4 regions of the Actinomadura formosensis genome follow, and region 1 is predicted to be linked to each of the others. Evidence: riboswitches for the same ligand, from Rfam matches in the RefSeq annotation. Region 1 holds a riboswitch; each other region holds the start of a gene.
The links. A riboswitch is a leader RNA that binds a small molecule or an ion and turns the genes downstream of it on or off. The one in region 1 is predicted to bind cobalamin.
Positions count from the first base shown of each region.

Region 2: another riboswitch for cobalamin. It lies ahead of ACQP1N_RS32930 (ribonucleoside-diphosphate reductase subunit alpha); the one in region 1 lies ahead of cobN (cobaltochelatase subunit CobN).
Region 3: another riboswitch for cobalamin. It lies ahead of bluB (5,6-dimethylbenzimidazole synthase); the one in region 1 lies ahead of cobN (cobaltochelatase subunit CobN).
Region 4: another riboswitch for cobalamin. It lies ahead of metE (5-methyltetrahydropteroyltriglutamate--homocysteine S-methyltransferase); the one in region 1 lies ahead of cobN (cobaltochelatase subunit CobN).

Region 1 is NZ_CP192011.1:4,429,891-4,434,622, forward strand. Features, by position in the region: gene cobN (cobaltochelatase subunit CobN) at 1-3,363, opposite strand, end outside; cobalamin riboswitch at 3,417-3,564, opposite strand; gene ACQP1N_RS21130 (precorrin-3B synthase) at 3,611-4,732, shown strand, end outside.
Region 2 is NZ_CP192011.1:7,012,530-7,017,261, reverse strand. Features, by position in the region: gene ACQP1N_RS32940 (YcnI family copper-binding membrane protein) at 1-182, opposite strand, end outside; gene ACQP1N_RS32935 (MFS transporter) at 259-897, opposite strand; cobalamin riboswitch at 992-1,206, shown strand; gene ACQP1N_RS32930 (ribonucleoside-diphosphate reductase subunit alpha) at 1,294-3,564, shown strand; gene ACQP1N_RS32925 (ribonucleotide-diphosphate reductase subunit beta) at 3,564-4,559, shown strand; gene ACQP1N_RS32920 (hypothetical protein) at 4,614-4,732, shown strand, end outside.
Region 3 is NZ_CP192011.1:1,161,311-1,166,042, forward strand. Features, by position in the region: gene ACQP1N_RS05440 (SMP-30/gluconolactonase/LRE family protein) at 172-1,011, shown strand; cobalamin riboswitch at 1,150-1,343, shown strand; gene bluB (5,6-dimethylbenzimidazole synthase) at 1,378-1,992, shown strand; gene ACQP1N_RS05450 (glycosyltransferase 87 family protein) at 1,901-3,088, opposite strand; gene ACQP1N_RS05455 (sensor histidine kinase) at 3,222-4,337, shown strand; gene ACQP1N_RS05460 (response regulator) at 4,334-4,732, shown strand, end outside.
Region 4 is NZ_CP192011.1:367,244-371,975, forward strand. Features, by position in the region: gene metE (5-methyltetrahydropteroyltriglutamate--homocysteine S-methyltransferase) at 1-1,656, opposite strand, end outside; cobalamin riboswitch at 1,761-1,976, opposite strand; gene ACQP1N_RS01695 (hypothetical protein) at 2,022-2,465, opposite strand; gene ACQP1N_RS01700 (DUF397 domain-containing protein) at 2,734-2,925, opposite strand; gene ACQP1N_RS01705 (helix-turn-helix domain-containing protein) at 3,088-4,257, shown strand; gene ACQP1N_RS01710 (hypothetical protein) at 4,440-4,732, shown strand, end outside; gene ACQP1N_RS01715 (hypothetical protein) at 4,729-4,732, shown strand, end outside.

The DNA of each region.
Region 1 (4,732 bases):
GGCGTCGTAGCCGAACAGGTAGTCCACGGTCGCGGCCAGCTCGAACGCCCCCTTGTAGCCGTGGCGGCGCATCGCGGCCAGCCACTGGGGGTTGACGACGCGGGCGCGGAAGATCCGCGCGGTCTCCTCCGCGAGGGTGCGGGTGCGGACGGCGTCCGGGCGGGTGCTGTCCCCGACGTAGGCCGCCGGGGCCCTGCCGGTCAGCGCCCGGACCGTCGCGATCATGCCGCCGTGGTACTGGAAGTAGTCGTCGGAGTCGGCGATGTCGTGCTCGCGGGTGTCGACGTTCTTCGCGGCGACGGCGATGCGGCGGTAGGCGTTCTCCATGTCGTCGCGGGCGGGGACGCCGTCGAGGTCGCGTCCGTAGGCGTGGCCGCCCCACACCGCGTACACCTCGGCGAGGTCGGCGTCGTCGCGCCAGTTGCGGCTGTCGATCAGCGGGAGCAGACCCGCCCCGTACGCGCCGGGCGGGGACCCGAAGATCCGCCTGGTGGCGCGCCGCTCGTCGCCGTGGCGCCCGGTGTCGGCCCGCACGTGGGCGCGGACGTGGTTGTCGGCGTCCGGCTCGTCCAGGCCCGCGACGAGCCGGACGGCGTCGTCCAGCATCGCGACGACGTGCGGGAACGCGTCGCGGAAGAAGCCGCTGATGCGGACCGTCACATCGATGCGCGGCCGGCCCAGCTCGGCGAGCGGGATCGGTTCGAGTTCGGTGACGCGGCGGGACGCCTCGTCCCATGCCGGGCGGACGCCGAGCAGCGCCAGCACCTCGGCGACGTCGTCTCCGGCGGTGCGCATGGCGCTCGTCCCCCACACCGACAGGCCGACCGAGCGCGGCCATTCGCCGTGGTCGGCGCGGTAGCGCTCCAGCAGCGAGCCGGCCATCGCCTGCCCGGTCTCCCAGGCGAGGCGGCTGGGGACGGCGCGCGGGTCCACCGAGTAGAAGTTGCGGCCGGTCGGCAGGACGTTGACCAGGCCGCGCAGCGGCGACCCGCTCGGGCCCGCCGGGATGTAGCCGCCGTCCAGGGCGTGCAGGACGTGGTCGAGTTCGTCGGACGTGCGGGCCAGGCGCGGGACCATCTCGGTGGCGGCGAACTCCAGGACGCGCCGCACGGGCTCGCGGCGCTCGGCCGGGACCCGCCGGGCGGCCTCTTCGGCCGCGTCCGCGGACCAGGCGGCGTCCTCCATGGCCTGGACGAGTTCGCGGGCGGTGGTCTCGGCGGCGTCGACGTCGGCGAGGGCCGCGCCGCCGTCCTCGCTGAGCCCCAGTGCCTCGCGCAGGCCGGGGAGGGTCTCGCGGCCCGACCACATCTGCCGGGCGCGGAGCATGGCCAGCACCAGGTCGACGCGGGTGTCCCCCTCCGGGGCCAGGCCGAGGACGTGGAGGCCGTCGCGGATCTGCGCGTCCTTCACCTCGCACAGCCAGCCGTCCACGTGCAGCAGGAAGTCGTCGAACTCGGTGTCGTGCGGGCGGTCGTCCAGGCCGAGGTCGTAGTCGAGCTTCGCGGCCTGGATCAGCGTCCAGATCTGCGCGCGGATCGCCGGGAGCTTCGCCGGGTCCATCGCGGCGATCGTGGCGTGCTCGTCGAGGAGCTGTTCGAGGCGGGCGATGTCGCCGTAGGTCTCGGCGCGGGCCATCGGCGGGACCATGTGGTCCACGAGGACGGCGTGCGCGCGGCGCTTGGCCTGCGTCCCCTCCCCCGGGTCGTTGACGAGGAACGGGTAGATCAGCGGGACGTCGCCGAGGGCCGCGTCGGTGCCGCACGACGCCGACATGCCGGCCGCCTTGCCGGGCAGCCACTCCAGGTTGCCGTGCTTGCCGACGTGCACGATGGCGTGCGCGCCGAACTCCTCCGACAGCCAGCGGTAGGCGGCCAGGTAGTGGTGGCTGGGCGGCAGGTCGGGGTCGTGGTAGATCGCGATGGGGTTCTGCCCGAAGCCGCGTGGCGGCTGCACCATCACGACGACGTTCCCGGCGCGCAGGGCGGCGAGGACGATGTCGCCGTCCTGGACGAACAGCTCGCCGGGGGGCGGGCCCCAGTGCCGTTCCATCCCCTCCCGCAGGCCGCCCGGGAGGGTGCGGTACCAGCGTTCGTAGGACGCGGCCGAGATGCGCACGGGGTTGCCCGCGAGCTGCTCCTCGGTGAGCCAGTCCTCGTCCTGGCCGCCGGCCGCGATGAGCGCGTGGATGAGCGCGTCGCCGTCCCGGTCGCGGACGCCGGGGAAGCCTTCGCCGAGGTCGTAGCCGGCGTCGCCGAGGCGGGCCAGCAGCCGGACGGTGCTCGCCGGGGTGTCGAGGCCGACGGCGTTGCCGACGCGCGAGTGCTTCGTCGGATACGCCGACAGCATCACGACGATGCGGCGCCCGGCGGGCGGGGTGTGGCGGAGGCGGCCGTGCCGGACGGCGATCCCGGCGACGCGGGCGGCCCGCTCGGGGTCGGCGCGGTAGACGGTGAGGCCGTCCTCGTCGATCTCCTTGAAGGAGAACGGGACGGTGATGATGCGCCCGTCGAACTCGGGGATGGCGACCTGCGACGCGGCGTCCAGCGGGGACAGGCCGTCGTCGCTCGCGTCCCAGTCGGCACGGCTCGTGGTGAGGCAGAGGCCCTGCAGGATCGGGACGTCCAGCGCGGCGAGGGCGCCCACGTCCCACGCCTCGTCGTCGCCGCCCGCCCCGGCCGTCGCGGGGCGCGAACCGCCCGCCGCGAGCACGGTCACGACCAGCGCGTCCGCCGCGCGGAGCGTGTCCAGCAGCGCGGGCTCGGCGGTGCGCAGCGACGAGCAGAACACCGGCATCGCCCGCCCGCCCGCGTCCTCGATGGCGGTGCACAGCGTCTCCACGAACGCGGTGTTCCCGGCCATGTGGTGGGCGCGGTAGTACAGGACGCCGATGACCGGGCCCTCGGTGGTGCGGGCCGCGCGGTCGAGCCGTCCCCACGTCGGCGTGGGGGCGGGGGGCGCGAAGCCGTATCCGGTCAGCAGCACGGTGTCGGACAGGAACGCGTGCAGCTCGGCCAGGTTGGCGGGCCCGCCGTGCGCGAGGTAGGCGTGCGCGTCGGCGCAGACACCGCCGCTCACGCCGCCCCTGAGACGGGACAGTTCCATCAGTTCGGCGTCGGGGGCCTGCTCGCCGCCGAGGACGACCACCGGGCGGGGCCCCGCGAGCAGCGCGTCGAGGCCGTCCTGCCAGGCGCGCCGGCCGCCGAGCAGCCGCACCACGACGAGGTCGGTGCCCTCCACCAGGGCGGGAAGGTCGTCCACGCGGAGGCGCGCGGGGTTGCCGAGCCGGTAGGCGGCGCCGGACGCGCGGGCGCTCAGCAGATCGGTGTCGGACGTCGACAGCAACAGGACGGTGCCAGCGGACACGGCCGTTCCTCCCCCTGGGGTCCTCGCCCCGGTCGCGGGTGTCGCGACGGCAGGAGTCTCCTGGCTCCCGGATCGACGCTCGCCCCGGCCTTCCCGTCCGCGTGGACAGTGGCCTCAAGCGGGGTTCGCTCCCCGGTCACAGTGGCGGGACCGCGCCGGATTCGCACCGGCTTCCTCCCTTTGCCATCGTCTGGGAGAAGAGTACGGCAGCGCGGCGCGCCCGCAAAGTGTGGTTAACATCCTCCCCGTGCCGAATGCCCGCGTGCCGGATGCCCCCCTGCCGAATATCCCCGCGCCCAATGCCAGAGCCCGCCCCGACGCGTGCCCGGGGATGCTGCGGACCCACGACGCCGCCGACGGGCCGCTGGCGCGCGTCCGCGTCCCGGGCGGCGCGGTGTCCGCCGCGCAGCTCCGCACGCTCGGCGGCGCCGCCCGCGAACTGGGACTCGACGTGATCGAGCTCACGTCCCGCGGCAACCTGCAACTGCGCGGCGTCCGCGACCCGGCCGCGCTCGCCGGACGGCTGGAGGCGGCGGGCCTGCTGCCGTCGCCGTCCCACGAACGGGTGCGCAACATCGTCGCCTCCCCGCTGGGCGGGCGCGGCACGCGCGGCGTCCTGGCGACCGATCCGCTGGTCACGGCCCTGGACCGGGCGCTGTGCGCGCACCCCCGGCTGGCCGCCCTGTCCGGCCGCTTCCTGTTCGCGCTGGACGACGGCACCGGCGACATGACCGCGCTGGACGCCGACCTGACCTGCACCCCGGCCGGTCTCCTCCTCGCCGGGACGCTCCTGGTGCCCGGTGACGGCGTGCCCGGTGACGGCGTGCCCGCGGTCGCCCTGCTGCTCGCGGCGGCCGACGCCTTCCTCGCGGTCCGCGGGGACGCGTGGCGGCTGGCGGAGGTACCGGGCGGCGCGCGGCTCGTCGCCGAACGGCTGGGCGGGACGCTCACCGGCGCGCCGGGCACCCACGCCCCTCCCGTCCCGCACGCCGGGATCGTCGGGCAGCGGGACGGGCTGGTCGCGCTGGAGGTCGTGCCGCCGCTCGGACGGCTGGCGGGGACGGGGGCCGAAGCGCTCGCGGAGGTCGCGGACGAGGTGCGCGTGACGCCCTGGCGGAGTGTCGTGCTGCGCGACCTGCGCCGGGACGAGGCGGAGCGGATCGCCGCCCGGCTCGAAGCGGCGGGGTTCGCGGCGGGCGCCGCCTCGCCGTGGGTCGGGGTGACGGCCTGCACGGGCGGCCCCGGGTGCGCGAAGTCGCGGGGGGACGTGCAGGGCGAGGCGCGGCGCTGGGTGGCCGGCCTGGAGCGCGCCCCCGCGGTCCCCGTCCACTGGGTGGGCTGCGAGCGGCGCTGCGGGACGCCCCGCGGC
Region 2 (4,732 bases), 2.6 Mb from region 1:
GTCGTGGACGCGTTGCCGTGCTCGTTCGGCACCCGGAACGCCACCTTGGTGTACGAGCCCTGCTCGGCGGTCTTCGGGTTGGCGGTGACGTGGGCGGACGCGGCCGTGGCGAGGCCGAGCACGGACGCGGCGGACAGGGCCGCGAGGGCGCCGAGGCGGCGCGCATGCGGGACGAAAGGCATGGCGGAACTCCGTTCGAGTCGTACGGGAAGAGCCGGATGGCCGGGGATCGGCGTCCGGTGACGTACGGCGCCCGCTTCAGCGGTGTGCGAGCGCCCCCGAACGCGCGGGGGGACCCCGCCGGACGACCTGATGCCGCAGCACGCGGCCGGCGGCCGGGACGGCGTCCGCCGCCGGGACCACCGCGACCGGCCGCGGGGGGTTCGCCGCCTCGATGGCGAGCAGGGCGAGCAGCAGCCGGACCGGGCGGTCGGCGACGGCGGCGACCCGGCGGGCCAGCGTCCACGCGGCCCGCTCGCCGCGCCGCAGCCACCACGCCGCGACCAGCGCGGCCACGCAGTGCGCGAGCGTCATCCCGAGGCTGTCGCCGCCGTGCGCGGCCGGCGCCGCCACGGTGTCCGCGCCGTGCGCCATGGCCGCGTGCATGGCGGGAGTGTGGTGGGTCGCCTGGGCGGCCGAGTGCGTGAACAGCGTGTGCAGCGCGAACTGCCCGCCGAGGAGCCCGCCGAGGATCGTCGCCAGTGAGCGTTCATGGCCCGCCAGCAGCAGCGTCACGCCCAGCACCGCGCCGAATCCCGTCGCCGCCGCCCACCCCGGCACCGCGGCGCCACCCGCGAGGACGTGCCCGAGAACGGTCAGGGTGATGCACACGGTGGCGAACACCACCGCGCGTGCGGTCCGGAACGGCGGGGGATGGACGGGCATGACGGTGACCATCGTCCCAGCACCTGCGGCGGCCGTGCAGGCGACCCTAAGTTCCGCGTGACACGCCCAACATCTTGGGGTTGCGCAAAGATCGTCAACTACATGTAGGGTTCAATCCCGTGCTGGTTCGCCCCCGTCGTTCGCGGCGGGGGCGTCGCAAGAGGGAACCCGGTGCGAGTCCGGGACTGCCCCGCAGCGGTGAGCGGGAACGACCGCCGTCATCACGCACTGGGCCGCGCGGCCCGGGAAGCGACGGCCAGTAGGACGCCTTTCGAGGCGGCGCCCGCGAGTCCGAAGACCTGCCAGCCCGACACGTCCAGGTCTCGCGGGTGGACCGGGGGCGGAGCGCGGCGTGCCGCCGTGTCCCGTTCGCATGCCTCCGCGAGGCGCTTGCGAGGGGAGATGCACGTGACACAGGCTCTGGCCGCGCCGCCGGCGGCGGAGATCGCCGCCGAGGTCGAGGCGGCCTGCGACGGGGTACCGGACGTCGAGGCGGGACGGGTGCTGGCCGCCGTCCGGTCCGGGGACGGGCTGGACGTGGCGGCGCTGCGGGACCTCGCGATCGGCGAGGCCGCCGCGCTGGTGCCCGCCGAACCCGGATACTCCAGGGTCGCCGCGCGGCTGCTCGGCCGCCGGATCCGGGACGAGGCGGCGTCCGCCGGCGTCACGGCGTTCGCCGAGTCGATCGCCGCCGCGCACCGGGAGGGCCTGCTGGCGGACGCCCCGGCCGCGTTCGCCGCCGCCAACGCGCCCGCCCTCGACGCCCTCATCGACGAGTCCGCCGACGACCGTTTCGAGTACTTCGGGCTCCGCACCCTCTACGACCGGTATCTGCTGCGGCATCCGCGGTCGCGGCTCGTCCTGGAGCGGCCCCAGCACTTCCTGCTGCGGGTGGCGTGCGGGCTGGCCGACGGTGTCGAGGAGGCGGCCGAGCTGTACGGGCTGCTCAGCACGCTGTCGTATCTGCCGAGTTCGCCGACGCTGTTCAACTCGGCGGCGCGCCGCCCGCAGCTGTCGTCCTGCTTCCTGCTCGACTCGCCGCGCGACGAGCTGGAGTCGATCTACGAGCGGTACGGGCAGGTCGCGCGGCTCAGCAAGTACGCGGGCGGCATCGGGATCTCCTGGACGAAGGTCCGCTCGCGCGGCTCGCTGATCCGCGGCACCAACGGGCATTCGAACGGGATCGTCCCGTGGCTGCGCACGCTGGACGCGTCCGTCGCGGCCGTCAACCAGGGCGGGCGCCGCAAGGGCGCGGCCTGCGTGTACCTGGAGCCGTGGCACGCCGACATCGAGGAGTTCCTCGAACTGCGCGACAACACCGGCGAGGACGCGCGCCGCACCCACAACCTGAACCTCGCCAACTGGATCCCGGACGAGTTCATGCGCCGCGTCGAGGCCGACGCGACGTGGTCGCTGTTCGACCCGCAAGAGGTCCCCGAGCTGGCGGACCTGTGGGGCGAGGCGTTCGACGAGGCGTACCGGGCGGCCGAGCGGGACGGACGGTTCGTCCGGCAGCTCCCGGCCCGCAAGCTGTACGGGCGCATGATGCGGACGCTCGCCGAAACGGGCAACGGCTGGATGACGTTCAAGGACGCCGCCAACCGCGCCTGCAACCAGACCGCCGAGCCGGGCCAGACCGTGCACCTGTCGAACCTGTGCACGGAGATCCTTGAGGTGACGAGCGATGGCGAGGCGGCCGTCTGCAACCTCGGATCGGTGAATCTGGCCGCGCACGTCACTTCCGCTGGGGTCGACTGGGAGCGGCTTCGTTCCACGGTCCGCACGGCCGTCCGGTTCTTGGACCGCACCATCGACAGGGGCTTCTACCCCACGCCGGAGGCGGAGAAGGCAAACCGCAAGTGGCGGCCGGTCGGCCTGGGCGTGATGGGGCTCGCGGACGTCTTCTTCACGCTCCGCCTGCCGTTCGACTCGGACGAGGCCCGCGCCCTGTCCACCCGCATCGCCGAGGAGATCGCGCTGGCCGCCTACCACGCGTCCGCCGACCTGGCCGCTCTCCACGGCCCGCTGCCCGCCTACGGCATGACGCGCACGGCCCGCGGCCGGCTCCACGTGGACCACTTCCCGGACGCGGCCCCGGCCCGTCCCCGCGAATGGGCCGCGCTCCGCGCACGCGTCGCCGAGGTCGGGCTCCGCAACTCGCTGCTGATCGCGATCGCGCCGACCGCCACGATCGCGTCCATCGCGGGCTGCTGCGAGTGCATCGAGCCGCAGGTGTCCAACCTGTTCAAGCGCGAGACGCTGTCCGGCGAGTTCCTGCAGATCAACGGCTACCTCGTGGACGACCTGAAGTCGCTCGGGCTGTGGACGCCGGCGGTCCGGGAGGCGATCAAGAGGGCGAACGGCTCCGTCCAGGGCCTGGTCGACCTGCCGGAGGAGATGCGGTCCCTGTACCGGACGGCCTGGGAACTGCCGCAGAAGGCGCTGATCGACCTCGCCGCCGCCCGCACCCCCTACATCGACCAGGCGCACTCGCTGAACCTGTTCATGGAGACGCCGACGATCGGCAAGCTCTCCTCGATGTACGCCTACGCGTGGCGGAGCGGGCTGAAGACCACCTACTACCTGCGTTCCCGCCCGGCGACGCGGATCGCCCAGACGACCGTCGCCGCGGCCGTCTGCTCCCTGGAGAACCCCGAGACCTGCGAGGCCTGCCAGTAATGCTGCTCGATCCCGGCATGGACCTGACCCTCCGGCCCATGCGCTACCCCGACTTCTACGAGCGGTACCGGGCCGCGATCCGCAACACCTGGACGGTGGAGGAGGTGGACCTCGCGTCCGACCTCCCGGACCTCGCCCGGCTCACGCCCGCCGAACTGCACCTCGTCAACCGGCTCGTCGCGTTCTTCGCCACCGGCGACTCGATCGTGGCGAACAACCTGGTGCTGAACCTCTACAAGCACGTGAACGCCCCGGAGGCCCGGCTCTACCTGTCGCGGCAGCTATACGAGGAGGCCGTACACGTACAGTTCTATCTCACCCTCCTGGACACCTACCTGCCCGACCACGACGAGCGTGCGCGGGCGTTCGCGGCGATCGAGCACATCCCGTCCATCCGGGCCAAGGCGGAGTTCTGCTTCCGCTGGATCGACTCGCTCGGTTCCCTGGACGAACTCCGCACCGCCGCCGACCGCCGGGTGTTCCTGCTCAACCTGATCTGCTTCGCGGCCTGCATCGAGGGCCTGTTCTTCTACGGCGCCTTCGCGTACGTGTACTGGCTGCGGTCGCGCGGGCTGCTGAACGGGCTGGCGTCCGGGACGAACTGGGTCTTCCGCGACGAGAGCATGCACATGGAGTTCGCGTTCTCCGTGGTCGACACCGTCCGGGCCGAGGAGCCGGAGCTGTTCGACGCCGGGCTGACGGCCCAGGTCACCACGATGCTGGAGGAGGCCGTCCAGGCGGAACTGGCGTTCGCCCGCGACCTGTGCGGGGACGGGCTGCCCGGCATGAGCGCCGGCGACATGCGCGCCTACCTCGAATACGTCGCGGACCAGCGGCTCGTCCGGCTCGGTCTCCCGGCCCGCTACGGCACCGCGAACCCGTTCGCGTTCATGGAGTTGCAGGACGTCCAGGAGCTGTCCAACTTCTTCGAGCGGCGGGTTTCGGCCTACCAGATCGGCATCGAGGGCAGCGTCACCCTGGACGAGGCGTTCTGAACCTCCCAAACCGGGCACTTGTTGAACGGAGAGGCTAGGCCGAGGAGGACGAGCATGCCTTCTGTCGTCGACCGGATCAGGAAATACGCCCGGAGCTCACAGGGCCGCAGGATGCGGGGGAAGGCCGAGCGCTACGCCCGGGATCCGCGCACGCAGACCAAGGTGCGCGGCCT
Region 3 (4,732 bases), 3.3 Mb from region 1:
GGAAGCCGAGGATCGCGAGTTCGAGTATGGCCCGTACCTCCCCGATTCGAGGTACTCAGAAAGCGGCACTCCGCTTTGCGGCCCGGTTTCCGTCGATCCAGCCGGTCGCCGTTCGTATGGAGGATGGGACGGCCGGCACCGGGCCGGCGTCCGAGACGGGTGGTGATGACGATGGGCGAGGTCAGAACGCTGCTGGACGGCCGGGGACTGGTCGAGTCGCCGCGCTGGCACGGGGACCGGCTGTACTTCTCCGACTGGTCCGCGGGCGAGGTCGTCGCCGTCGGCCTGGACGGTGCCGCCGAAGTGGTCGCGCGGGTGAGGTCGCTGCCGCTGTGCACGGCATGGCTCGACGACCGGCTCATGATCGTCTCGTCGGCGGACGGGCGGCTGCTGCGCCGCGACCCCGATGGAACCCTGGTCGCCCACGCCGAACTCGGCCCATCCGGCTGGAACGACGTCGTCGCCGACGGCCGCGGCGGCCTCTACGTCAACGCCGTCGGCTTCGACCCGATGTCCGGTGAAGTGTCCAAGCCCGGGTCCGTCTCTCTGGTCGCGGACGGCTCGGTACGCCAGGTGGCGGACGACATCGCGTTCCCCAACGGAATGGCGGTGACGCCCGACAAGTCCACACTGATCGTCGCGGACTCCTACCGCCACAATCTCGTGGCCTTCGACATCGACGCGGACGGCGGGCTGTCGGGCCGCCGGGTCTGGGCCGATCTGGGGGAGGCCGCCGCCCCGGACGGCATCTGCGTGGACGCGGAGGACGCGGTCTGGTACGCCGACGTCCCCAACCGGCGCTGCGTGCGCGTCGCGGAGGGCGGCGAGATCCTGCAAACCGTCCACCTGGACCGCGGCGGCTTCGCCTGCGCGCTGGGCGGCCCGGACGGCAGGACGCTGTTCATCACCGCCGCCGAATGGCGCGGCATGACCGAGACCGAACCGGTCGCACCCGGCTCCGGCCGGATCCTCGCCACCGAAGTGGACGTCCCGGGCGCCGGCCGGCGGTAAGGACACCCGCCACCGATGACGAGCCCACGCGCCCGAACGGCCGATCACGTATGCCGGCGGATGCTCGGCTCGCTCGTGGTCGTCGGGGACGGTGACCGCCGTGGTGTTCGAAGATCAGCGGGGCGGTAGAGTCGCGGGTGGCATGAACTGACGCGGGGTGCCCCATGTGGGGAGAATCGGGAAGCCGGTGGAATTCCGGCACGGGCCCGCCGCGGTGACCGGGGAGCTGCCACCCAGGCGCGTTCGCGCAGCCACTGGCCGTCCGGCCGGGAAGGCGGGTGGTCGAGCGTCGATCCGGAAGTCCGAAGACCGGCCTCGCTCCGAACGGCCGCCGTTCACGGCGGCCCGATGCAGCGGGAGCCTGCCGTGAACGTCTATGACGCCATCCACCGCCGCCGTGACGTGCGCGCCGAATTCACCGGCGCGCCGATCCCGCCGGACGTCCTCGACCGGGTCCTGGAGGCCGCGCACGCCGCGCCCAGTGTCGGGCTGTCGCAGCCATGGGATTTCATCCTCGTGGGCGATCCCGCCGCCCGGCGCGCGTTCTACGACCACGTCCAGTCGGAACGCGCCGCCTTCGCCGCCACCCTGACGGGCGCCGCCGCCGAACGCTTCGCGCGGATCAAGATCGACGGGATTCTGGAGTCCAGCCTGTCGATCGTGGTCACCTACGATCCCGAACGCGGCGGCCCGGCGGTCCTGGGCAGGCACGCGATCGCCGACGCGGGGCTGTACTCGGTCTGCCTGGCCATCCAGAATCTGTGGCTCGCCGCCACCGTGGAGAACCTCGGCGTCGGGTGGGTGTCGTTCTATCGGGAACCGTACCTGCGCGACCTGCTCGGCATTCCCGAGGCCATCCGTCCGGTCGCCTGGCTCTGCCTCGGCCCGGTCACCCGTCTCCAATCCGCTCCGGATCTCGAACGGCACGGCTGGCGCCGGCGCCGTCCGCTGGACGCAGCCGTCCACCACGACCGCTGGTGAGAACGTACGGGGTGTTCCGAAGGCGGACGGCCATGTGGACGAGGAAGAACACGCCGGCCAGCAGGTAGCAGTTCGCGACGGGGGTCAGCAGGATGTGGAAGCCGTATTCGAGCGGGTGGCCGTTATGGGGCGTCCACCACAGCGGAGACAGTGCGAACAGGATGTAGCCGGCCAGGGCGGTCTTCCGGTTGTTGTTGCGGATCAGGACCGCCAGTGCCGGGACGATCCATGCCCAGTGGTGCGCCCAGGAGATGGGGGAGACCAGCAGGCCGGTCGCGCCTGTGACGGCTGTCGCGCTCAGCCAGTCGCCTCGCCTTGCCCATAGGGCGGCGACCGTGAGGCCGAAGACGCCGATGGTCAGCGGAATGGCGGTGTACCAGTCGCCCACCTCGCCCGTCCCCCGCAATATGCGGGTCAGCGCGCCGTACGGGGATTGGTTGCTGATGTACGGGACGCCCACGCGTGACGTGTCGTAGAACGTGCGCAGCCAATAGAGGCGGGACGCGTCCGGGGCGATGAAGCAGGCGAGCAGGGTGCAGACGGCGAAGGTCGCGGTCGCCGTGAAAGCGTCCCTCGTCCGCCGCGTCACCAGGAGCAGGACGACGAAGACGGCCGGGGTCAGCTTGATCGCGGTCGCGATGCCGATGCCGATTCCGGCGGGACGGCCGAGGGCGACGCGGTGCATGTCCGCGAGGACGAGGGCGAGCAGGAACAGGTTGACCTGGCCGAGGAAGAACGAGTGCCAGATCGGTTCGAGGAGCAGCCCCGCCGCCACGACGGCGGCCGGGGAAGCGCGGCGGCCCGTGAGTTTCAGCGTCGTCCGGCAGGCCCATGCGAAGGCCGCCAGCGAGGCCAGTTGCCACAGCATCCGGGCCGGTCGGAGCGGCAACGCGGACAGCGGAGTGAACAACGCGGCCATGAAAGGCGTGTTGGTGAACCAGTGGTCGGCGAGCTGCTCCTCGTAGAGCCTCGCGTCATCTGTTACGGCGTGCCCGCCCAGCCAGTAGATATGGAAATCCAGCGAGTCGTAGATAATGGAGAAAAGAACGATTCCAAGGATTTCGAGAGCCAGAACCAATGACACCCAGCGCTTCATGCGGATAACGGTGTCGGGCGCCACGCTCAACGGTCATCGGACCGCCGGCCACATTCCTGACGGCCGCTTGTAGCCCGGAGAATTACGCCTCTGGGCCAATGTGCCGGCGGGGGAGGGTGGTTACGCTCGCCGCATGGTCGCGCAACCGCTGAGCCGGGTACGCCACGTCTCGTGGAGGGTCCTCACCTGGGGCGGGGCCGCCCTCTACCCGGTCGTCGTCTACGTCGGGTTGCCGAACGGGCTCCTCGACGTGGAATTCCTTGCGGTGGTCGTGCTGACGGTGCTCGTCATGACGCTGCTGCGGCGCAATCCGCTGCCGGCCTTCGCGGTCCTGCTCCTCACGTGGACCGCTCCCTTGGCCGTGATGCCCAACCTGGCGATCGGCGGCCTGCAACTGGTCTTCACCGATCTCGCCGTCGGCCGCATCGCGGCCGGGTATCCGCGCCGGGTCTCGATCACCGTCGCCGTTATCGCCGGCCTGGTGCAGGCGGCCGCGGTGCTGGTCTTCCTCACCTGGATGTACATCCCGGACGTCTCCTTCTTCATCACGATCGTCCTGGCGTTGGCCGTCTCGTGGATGGTGGGGAACAGCGTCCGGGTGCGCCGCCTGCACGCCCGGGCGCTGCACGAGCAGGCGATCGCCGAGGAGCGGCTCCGGATAGCGCGGGAACTGCACGACATGGTCGCCCACAGCATCGGGATCATCGCCATCCAGGCCGGGGTGGGCGGACGGGTGATCGAGACCCAGCCGGCGGAGGCCCGTAACGCGCTGGCCGCGATCGAGGCCACCAGCCGCGACACCCTGTCCGGGTTGCGCAGGATGGTCACCGCGCTCCGCAAGGACGACCCGGGCAAGGCGCCCCTGGGGCCCATGCCCGGCCTGGACGATCTGGACCGGCTCGCCGAGGCGACGAACGACGCCGGGGTTCGCGTGGACGTCCATATCGAAGGTGAGCCGAGGCCCCTGCCGCCGGACATCGACCTGTCCGCATACCGGATCGTGCAGGAGGCGGTCACGAACGTCGTCCGGCACGCGGACATCGACCACTGCCAGGTGACCGTCGACTACCGGGACCGGGAACTCCTCCTAGAGGTCGCGGACGACGGGCATGGCGGGGTGGTCGGCGTCGGGTACGGCATCGTCGGGATGCGGGAGCGGGTCGGGCTGCTCGGCGGCGAGTTCACCGCCGGGCCGCGTCCCGGCGGCGGGTTCGGGGTGGCGGCGCGCATCCCGCTGGCGGGACGATGACGGTCCGCGTCGTCCTCGCCGACGACCAGCCGCTGATCCGCGCCGGGCTGCGCGTCCTCATCGCCGACACCCCCGACCTGGAGATCGTCGGCGAGGCCGGGACGGGCGCCGAAGCGGTCGCGCTGGTTGAGGACGTCCGGCCCGACGTGGTCGTGATGGACATCCGCATGCCCGACATGGACGGTATAGAGGCCACCCGGCGCATCACCACCGCCCGCGTCATCATGCTGACCACGTTCGACGATGACGACTACGTCTACGGCTCGCTCAGGGCGGGCGCCAGCGGATTCCTCGTCAAGGACATGGCGCTGGAGGAGATCCTCGCGGCGATCCGCGTCGTCGCGGGCGGAGACGCCCTGATCGCGCCCGGCGTCACCAGACGGCTGATCGAGGAG
Region 4 (4,732 bases), 3.2 Mb from region 1:
GAACGACCAGGCCAGCATCGTCACCGGCCCGGTCAGCATCCCCTTGACCGGCCTGCTCGTCAGCGACTGCGCGTACGTGGCCCACTCCACCGTCATCGGACGGGGCCGCGCGACGTCGCTGTGCAGGATCGGCGGGCGGACGTACCGCGACCCGTACGACTGCACCCACCCGTGCTCGGTCGCCGCGTACCCGTCGAGCTGCTCGGCGAAGTACTGCACCATGTCGTTGCGTTCCGGCTCGCCGTGGACGAGGACGTCCAGGCCGAGTTCCTCCTGGAGCGCGATCACGCGGGCGATCTCGTCCTTCATGGCCCTGACGTACGCGTCGCCGGTGATGCGCCCGGCCCGGCGGTCGGCGCGGACCCCGCGGATCTCGGGGGTCTGCGGGAACGAGCCGATCGTGGTCGTCGCCAGGTCCGGCAGGCCGAGCGCCTCCCGCTGCGCGGCGAACCGGACGGCGCGGTCGCCGCGGCGCGTGTCGCCGATGCTTCCGAGCCGTTCGCGGACCGCCCGGTCCGTGCCCGCCTCGGGGAGGGGCGCGCTTTGCGGGACGGGAACGTCCTCGCGCAGCGCCCGTCCGAGCGCGACGACCTCGGCGACCTTCTGCCGGGCGAACGCGAGCCGCCCCCGGACGCCCGGGTCGAGGGCCGTCTCGGCGTCCAGGTCGATCGGGACGTGCATCAGCGAGCAGGACGTGCCCACCACGAGCTGATCGACGAGACCCAGCACGGAGGCGCAGGTGGACAGCGCCCTGCCCGAGTCGGTGCGCCATACGTTGCGCCCATCGACCACGCCCGCCACGAGCGTCTTGCGCGGCAGCCCGCCCACGGACGCGAGTACGTCGACGTTGCCGGGCCCGGCGACGAAGTCCAGGCCGACGGCCTCGACCCGGCTGCGGGCCAGAACCCGCAACGCGTCCGCACCGACCGTGCCGAAGTAGGTGGCGACCATCAGGTGCGGCCTGCTGGTGAGCTGCCCGAGGCGCGCGTAGGCGCGGGCCAGCGCGTCGATCTCCTCCTCGCTCCGGTCGGCGGCGAGGACCGGCTCGTCCAACTGCACCCACTGCGCGCCCGACCCGGCCAGGCGCTCCAGCACCTCGGCGTAGACGTCGACCAGGCCGTCCAGCAGGTCGAGCGGACGGAACCCCTCCACCGCCGGCTTGGCCAGCAGCAGATACGTGAGCGGCCCCACGAGCACGGGACGCGTGTCGATGCCGAGCGCCTTCGCCTCCCGGTACTCGGCGAGCGGTTTGGCCGCCGCCCCGTACGCCAGCCGGAACCGGGTGTCCGGCCCCAGCTCGGGGACGATGTAGTGGTAGTTGGTGTCGAACCATTTGGTCATCTCAAGCGGCGGGACGTCCTGGACCCCGCGCGCCATCGCGAAGTACCGGTCGAACCCCATCAGGTGCCGGTACCGGTCGGGGACGGCGTCGAGCAGCACGCTCATGTCGAGCATCTGGTCGTAGAACGAGAACGTGTTCGACGGGATCGCGTCGAGCCCGGCGTCGCGCAGGCCCGTCCAGACCTCGGCGCGCAGGTCGGCGCCGGTCTCGGTGAGGGCGTCGGCGTCGACGCGTCCCGCCCAGTAGTCCTCGGTGGCGAACTTCAACTCCCGGTGCGCCCCGATACGGGGATATCCGAGGATCGTCGTGTGCATGGCGGCTTCCCTCGCTGTGCCACGGGCGGACCCGCGGGAGGGCGCACGGCATGACGAAGCCGTGTCGCAGGCCGTCCCACGAGACCGCGGACCACCGCGCGCCGGCCGGCGCGCGGGCGGAGGCAGGTCTTCGGACTCGCGGGCGCCGCCTCGAAAGGCGTCCTACTGGCCGTCGCTTCCCAGGCCGTACGGCCCAGTGCGTGATGACGGCGGTCGTTCCCGCTCACCGCTGCGGGGCAGTCCCGGACTCGCACCGGGTTCCCTCTTACGACGTCCGCACCCGTCCGGGCACGGACGAACCATCCGCACCCCGAGTCTACCGACGGCGGACGATCAGGGCCGCGATGAGAGCCGCGCCCCCGGGTTCAGCCGCGCTGCGCGCCGTCCGGCCAGATCACGCGGACGGGGATGCGGCGTTCCCGGGCGCAGGCGACGACATCGGCGGTGCCCCCGTAGCCGCGCGCGGGCTTCCCGTCCCACACGGCCCACAGTTCGTCCGCGCGGTCGAGCATGTAGACGCTGGCCGCCATGTAGGCCCTGGACTCGGACTTCGTGAAGTCAAGCCGATGGACATCCCTCGCCTTGGAGGCGATGCGGTCGTACTCCGCACGCACCGCTTCGGGAAGCCCGTCCCTGTACTGCCGCGCGGGAACGATGACCTCGACGGCCCCGCCATGGTCCAGGACGGCGCGGGCGAACACCTGGTCGGCGCCGTCCGCCAGGCAGGACAACCCTGTGATCTCCCCCTCGGTGGAGGCGAGCAGCCCGCGTATGGCCTGGTCTACGAGCCGCTCTGTCTCACTCGGCAATCCTCGGTGACCGGATATGGCAATACGTGGCAAGGCGTGTCCTTCGGACAAGGGTCGAACTTGCGTACCCCGGCGGTCATCGGTGGCCACCTCAAGCATGACGGCGGCCTTCTCCCCGTCAAGGGGACGGACGCGCAGGCAAGGGGCGGGCGACCTTCCACCCCGATCTCCTCGAACCGGTCCGGCGCACGGAGTGAGTGAAGACGGGAGAGCCTCCGTCCGCGACTGGCGGACGGAGGCTCTTCATGCCTGCCGGAGGGCGGCCTTGCTAGGCCACGTCATGGGCTCCGTGCTTGATGGCGGCGGCCAGCCGGCGGAATTGCTCGGCCGGGAGCGTGATGCGGGGGCCGTCCGGGTCCTTGCTGTCGCGCATGCCGATGTGACCGGAGAGGCTCGCCACCTCCACACAATTGGACTGCGCGCCCCCGCCGCTGCGCTTCGATTTGCGCCACTGGGTCATGCGTACTCCTCCAATTCGGCCCCCAGAGGGATCCGAGATAGGTCGGCTATGTCCCTAATCGAGTCGTACCTTACTGCTAACAGATTGGGTCGCGTCTGGCGGTGCTCCGCTAATCTCATTGATGCCCTGCTCGTACGAGGTCGCGGTGCATAGCCTGGAAACATGAGCACTCGGAGCGTTGGGCGACGCTTACAGGAGTGGCGTAAGCGGCGCGGGATCACCCGGCGGGAACTCTCGGATCTTGCCGGAGTCTCCCTGTCCCTGATCCGCAAGCTCGAACAAGGCGAACGGCAGGACACCCGGCTGGAGACCCTGCGCAAGTTCGCTGCCGCTCTCAAGATCCCGACGTCCGAGTTGATCGGGGGCTCCGCATCCGACGAGGTGACGGGCGTCGATACAGAGCAGTGGAGTGCCGTCCGGGAGGCGCTGCATGGGCGCCCGAGAGACGAAGTGGCCGAGGAACCCACAGTAGAAGGCGTTGCACGGTCCCTGGCGTCCGCGATGCCGCTCTTCTCCTCAGACCGTTACCCGGACCTCGCCGTCCTGCTCCCGCCACTTCTGCGGGACGCCGAGGCGCTGGGCGCGGAAGGGCGCCAGGTCCGGGCGCGCCTGCTGCAGCACACCGGTTGGCTGCTGGCGCAGACTCGGCAGTTCGACGCCGCTGACCTGGCGCTGCGCCGGGCACTCGATGACGCGTCCGATCGGCTGGACGCCGCGGCCACCGTGAACACGCTCGCCTGGCTGCTGATCAGACAGGGACGCTTCACCGAAACGCGGGCGCTTGCGGCCGAGTGGGCGGACGATGTGGAGCCTCGGATGTCCCGCGCGACCATGGCGGAACTCTCCGCGTGGGGCTGGCTGCTGGTCCGGCTCTCGGCTGCGGCGGTGCGCAACAACCGACCCGGTGATGCGGAGGATGCGATCCGGCTGGCACGAACCGCCGCCGTCGCGATGGGGCGTGAGTACTCGCCTCCCGGCGACTTCCTCCGGGCCTTCGGGCCGCTCACTGTCGCCATGAAGCGGACGGAGAACGCCATGGTGGAAGATCGGCCGGACAAGGTCCTCGCCATGTCGCAGAACATCCCGGTTCGCGACATGCGCCCCACATCGAACAACCGGAGCCGGCATCTGCTCGACGTCGCCAAGGCACGCGTGCAGCTTCGGGAACATGCGGAGGCGTTCGACCTGCTCCAGAACGTTCGCCATGACGTGCCCGAATGGACGGCCAACCAGCGCTATGCGCGGGACATTTTCCGGCAGATCGTTTCTCGGCGACGAACCCTGACGCCTGATATGCGGGAATTCGCGGACTTCATGCACCTACCGGTCTGACGCTGCGTGGCACTTCCCAAGCTGTCAAGCTCAGAGTGCCATTGGCGTTGCTGAACTGGATGAATAGCGTCCGTTCCTTGGACGTGCAACAGCATCGCCGATCAATCCGGATCGGCAGAGTTCAGTCTCGGCGGTGCCGCGTGCTGCTCAGTCCATCCCCCTACTCGACGGAAGGACTGTTCATGGCGGCGGAGCCAACCGAGGTGGCGGAGGCGCGGCGGTTACGGGTCTGGGCACTGGCGCAGGCGCTCAAGTCGCACGGGTACGCGGTGGAGGTGGCCGAGTCGGACCCGCTGCTGGCGGTTCCGGCCGCGTTCGGGTCGCCGGTGCTGGTGCGCTGTGACCCGCGAGCGATCTGCGGCGGCGAACTGTGGTTCGCCTTCCCCGGCGGCGGTGCGATCGCTCCGGCCGACGACGCGCACCTGCACGACGTGGTGGTGGCGGTGAAAGGCAAACTCGCCGCGCAGGCCGATGG